Regions from separate parts of the Streptomyces sp. NPDC059909 genome, predicted to be linked through region 2. Evidence: predicted binding sites of a transcription regulator. Region 2 holds the regulator's gene; the other holds the start of a gene.

Region 1 (2,458 bases), on a different contig from region 2:
CGTGGTCTCGTCCTTGGTGATGACGACCTTGCGGGCGCGGCCCAGCAGGTCCAGGCCCGCGTTCTCGAGCTTGAGGCCGACCTCCTCGGAGATGACCGTGCCACCGGTGAGGATGGCGATGTCACCGAGCATGGCCTTGCGGCGGTCGCCGAAGCCCGGGGCCTTGACGGCGACGGACTTGAAGGTGCCGCGGATCTTGTTGACGACCAGGGTCGACAGGGCCTCGCCCTCGACGTCCTCGGCGATGATCAGCAGCGGCTTGCCCGACTGCATGACCTTCTCCAGCAGCGGGAGCAGGTCCTTCACCGAAGAGACCTTGGAGTTGACGATCAGGATGTACGGGTCGTCCAGGGACGACTCCATACGCTCCATGTCGGTGGCGAAGTACGCCGAGATGTAGCCCTTGTCGAAGCGCATACCCTCGGTGAGCTCCAGCTCCAGACCGAAGGTCTGGGACTCCTCGACGGTGATGACGCCTTCCTTGCCGACCTTGTCCATCGCCTCGGCGATGAGCTCGCCGATCTGGGTGTCGGCGGCGGAGATGGAGGCCGTGGAAGCGATCTGCTCCTTGGTCTCGACATCCTTGGCCTGCTCGAGCAGGGCGCCGGAGACGGCCTCGACGGCCTTCTCGATGCCGCGCTTCAGAGCCATGGGGTTGGCGCCGGCCGCCACGTTGCGCAGGCCCTCGCGGACGAGTGCCTGGGCGAGAACGGTCGCGGTGGTCGTACCGTCACCGGCGACGTCGTCCGTCTTCTTGGCGACTTCCTTGACCAGCTCGGCGCCGATCTTCTCGTACGGGTCCTCGAGCTCGATCTCCTTGGCGATGGAAACACCATCGTTGGTGATCGTGGGGGCGCCCCACTTCTTCTCGAGGACGACGTTCCGGCCCTTGGGGCCAAGGGTGACCTTGACGGCGTCGGCGAGCTGGTTCATCCCGCGCTCGAGACCGCGCCGTGCCTCCTCGTCGAACGCGATGATCTTGGCCATGTGAAGTGGTCCTCCCGGACTGGGGTGGATTTCTCCGGACCGCGTTGGCGCCCGCGACGGACGGCCTGCATGCCTTGTGGTTCCTTGCCCCACCCGGCCTGCGGGCCTCACCGACCCGGTCCTTCGTTGTCACTCTCACTCGGAGAGTGCTAACGCCAATGATTAGCACTCGGGCAGAGAGAGTGCAAGGCGCGCCCGCGAAGCGGGCCCGTTGGGGGGTGGTGGTCGGGTGACGGGAGGGCGCAACCCGCCCCCAGAAGCGTCTGCGAGGGGTGGCGGCCGCTGTTCGAGGCCCGGCCGTTCGGGGGCGGCGGTCGGCCGCACCCGGTGACGGGCACGACAGAGGGCCCGTACCCCAGTCCCAGGTACGGGCCCTCCGCTACGTCGCTGCAGTCGGTCGGCGCTTCAGCCGGCCAAACGGACCATGTCCGCCTGCGGCCCCTTCTGACCCTGCGAGATCTCGAACTCGACCCGCTGGCCCTCCTCCAGGGTGCGGTAACCGTCCATCTGGATCGCGCTGTAGTGGACGAAAACATCCGCACCACCGTCGACCGCGATGAAGCCGTACCCCTTCTCCGCGTTGAACCACTTGACGGTGCCCTGAGCCATGCCTAACTCCCCTATTACTGGCCCTTGCACAGGACCGCACTTCGCGGACCCGGGTCAGACCTCACCCACGAAGAGGCGTGGATGTGCGCCGGAACGCGTCGACCGCGGCTGAATGTATCTGTCCAACTGCCGTCTGCAACAGGTCAATCGGACGAGAATTCTGGGCACGACCGAACGGATAATTCATGGAATTCCGAGCATTCCCGGGCAAGTCGGGCCGGACAAAGCGCACTTAGTGCGCAACAAGCTCGAACACTTTGGCTGCTTCTTGTCGCGCGCGGACGCATTCTCATATGCATCTGGCACAAGCAGCGGAGGGGACTTCCCCAACTCTACCGCGCTCAACCATGCAGAATTGCCCCCTCCGCTTAGCTTGCGGAGGGGGCAATTCTGTTGACTCTGTGTGGTGGCCGAGGGCCGATCGCCGACGGGCCGGCGGCCTGCGGTCAGCCTCCGGCGACGGCCGGAATGATCGAGACACCCGCGCCGTCCGGCGTCGCCGTCTCCAGGCCCTGCTCGAAGCGCACGTCGTCGTCGTTGACGTACACGTTCACGAAGCGGCGCAGCTTGCCCTGGTCGTCCAGGACACGGGCCGCGATGCCCGTGTGGTTCTTCTCCAGGTCCGCGATGACCTCGGCGAGGGTCGCGCCCTCCGCCGGGACCTCGGCCTGGCCGCCCGTGTACGTACGGAGGATGGTGGGGATGCGGACGTTGACACTCATGCGAGGCCAGCCTCTCGGAAAGAGTCCAGGTTGGGGCTAATGACTGCGGACATGCCCGTCGTGGGGGCCACCGCGTCCAGGGTCTTCAGGCCGTCACCCGTATTGACGACCACCGTCGTGAGGGACGGGTCGATGACGCC
Region 2 (2,458 bases):
CGCACGAATGCGGCGTCCACCACCGCCCCGTGGCCCGGCACGTACACCGCGTCCTCCCCGCCCAGCGAGAGGAGCCGGTCCAGGGCCGCGGGCCAGCGGGAGGGGATCGCGTCGGGGCCCGCCTGGGGGTCGCCGGACTCCTCCACCAGGTCGCCGCAGAAGACGATCTCCGGTTCCGTGGCCGTGGCGGGCACGAGCAGCGCGAGGTCGTGGCCCGAGTGGCCGGGGCCGACGTTCGCGAGGAGGACCTGCCGGCCGCCGAGGTCGAGCGTCCACTCGCCGGAGACGACGTGCTGCGGGGCGACCAGCACGTCCGTGGCCTGCGCCGCGTCGTCCGGCGCCACCCCGTGGCGGATGGCGTCGTCGCGGAGCACGTCCCGGTCCCGGACGAGCAGGTCGTCGACGCCGACCGCGCCGTACACGCGCACGGCCGAGAACGCCGCCGTGCCGAGGACATGATCGAAGTGCGGGTGGCTGAGCGCGATATGGGTCACACGACGGCCGCCGAGGAGGGTCTCGATCTGGGCGCGGAGTTCGGCGCCCTCGCGGAGCGTCGCGCCGGTGTCGAACAGGAGGACCGCGTCGTCCCCGACCACAACTCCGGCCGTCGCGTCCCAGATCGGCAGGCGGCGGCGGCCGACACCGGCGGCGAGCCGTTCCCAGCCGAAGTCTTCCCAACTGACGTCCATACGGCGACGCTATCCCGGGCGACCAGCGGCGTCCCCTCGACAGACTGCCTGGCCGCCCTTGCTCGGGGCGTACCCACCGGCCGTACACTGGCCCGGGGAAGGCTGGCACTCCGACACAGCGAGTGCCAAGCGACCAGACAAGACCGACGAACCCGCCGATGATCCACGCTGGAGGTGCGCGCGATGCTCAGCGAACGCAGGCTCGAGGTCCTTCGTGCCATCGTCCAGGACTACGTCGGCACGGAGGAGCCGGTCGGCTCCAAGGCCCTCACGGAGCGGCACAAGCTCGGCGTCTCGCCGGCCACCGTGCGCAACGACATGGCCGTGCTGGAGGAGGAGGGATACATCGCCCAGCCCCACACCAGCGCGGGCCGGATCCCGACGGACAAGGGCTACCGGCTCTTCGTCGACAAGCTGGCGGGCGTCAAGCCCCTGTCGTCGCCCGAGCGGCGCGCGATCCAGAACTTCCTCGACGGAGCCGTCGACCTCGACGACGTCGTGGCCCGTACGGTACGGCTGCTCGCGCAGCTGACCCGGCAGGTCGCGGTCGTCCAGTACCCGTCCCTCACGCGCTCGACCGTGCGTCACGTGGAGCTGCTGGCACTCGCCCCGGCCCGCCTGATGCTCGTGCTGATCACGGACACGGGACGGGTCGAGCAGCGGCACGTGGACTGCCCGGCGCCGTTCGGCGAGACCTCGCTGGCGGATCTGCGGGCCCGGCTGAACAGCCGGGTGGTGGGCCGGCGCTTCGCCGACGTGCCGCAGCTGGTGCAGGACCTTCCCGAGTCGTTCGAACTCGACGACCAGGGCACCGTCTCCGCCGTGCTCGCCACCCTCCTGGAGACCCTCGTCGAGGAGACCGAGGAGCGGCTGATGATCGGCGGCACCGCCAATCTGACGCGCTTCGGCCACGACTTCCCCCTGACGATCCGGCCCGTGCTGGAGGCGCTGGAGGAGCAGGTCGTGCTGCTGAAGCTGCTCGGCGAGGCCAAGGACTCCGGCATGACCGTACGGATCGGGCACGAGAACGCCCATGAGGGCCTCAACGCCACGTCCGTCGTCGCGGTCGGCTACGGTTCGGGCGACGAGGCAGTCGCCAAACTCGGCGTGGTCGGACCGACCCGCATGGACTACCCCGGAACGATGGGAGCGGTACGCGCAGTGGCACGTTACGTCGGACAGATCCTGGCGGAGTCGTAGTGGCCACGGACTATTACGCCGTACTCGGCGTGCGCCGCGACGCATCGCAGGACGAGATCAAGAAGGCTTTCCGGCGGCTGGCGCGGGAGCTTCACCCGGACGTGAATCCGGACCCGAAGACGCAGGAGCGCTTCAAGGAGATCAACGCCGCGTACGAGGTGCTGTCCGACCCGCAGAAGAAGCAGGTCTACGACCTCGGCGGCGACCCGCTCTCCGCGTCCGGCGGCGCGGGTGCGGGCGCCGGAGGCTTCGGTGCGGGCGGCTTCGGCAACTTCTCGGACATCATGGACGCCTTCTTCGGTACGGCGTCCCAGCGCGGGCCCAGGTCGCGGACGCGGCGCGGGCAGGACGCGATGATCCGGCTGGAGATCGATCTCAACGAGGCGGCCTTCGGTACGACGAAGGACATCCAGGTCGACACGGCCGTCGTGTGCACGACCTGCTCGGGCGAGGGCGCGGCGCCGGGGACGTCGGCGCAGACGTGTGACATGTGCCGCGGCCGCGGTGAGGTCTCCCAGGTGACCCGGTCCTTCCTCGGCCAGGTCATGACGTCCCGTCCCTGCCCCCAG

What was found. The regulator HrcA, encoded in region 2, represses chaperone genes, less so after heat shock. The targets are predictions, from matches to a motif close to TTNGCACTCNGNNNNNCNGAGTGCNAA.
Region 1: groL (chaperonin GroEL) is a predicted target of HrcA. The motif match lies at 1,150-1,176, and genes of this name have one in related genera.

What each region holds. Positions count from the first base shown of each region.
Region 1 covers NZ_JBHWKX010000009.1:70,287-72,744, forward strand. Annotated here, with positions in the region: gene groL (chaperonin GroEL) at 1-987, opposite strand, end outside; gene ACFV9O_RS09390 (cold-shock protein) at 1,393-1,596, opposite strand; gene ACFV9O_RS09395 (MoaD/ThiS family protein) at 2,043-2,318, opposite strand; gene thrC (threonine synthase) at 2,315-2,458, opposite strand, start outside.
Region 2 covers NZ_JBHWKX010000014.1:112,136-114,593, forward strand. Annotated here, with positions in the region: gene ACFV9O_RS12935 (MBL fold metallo-hydrolase) at 1-689, opposite strand, end outside; gene hrcA (heat-inducible transcriptional repressor HrcA) at 873-1,889, shown strand; gene dnaJ (molecular chaperone DnaJ) at 1,889-2,458, shown strand, end outside.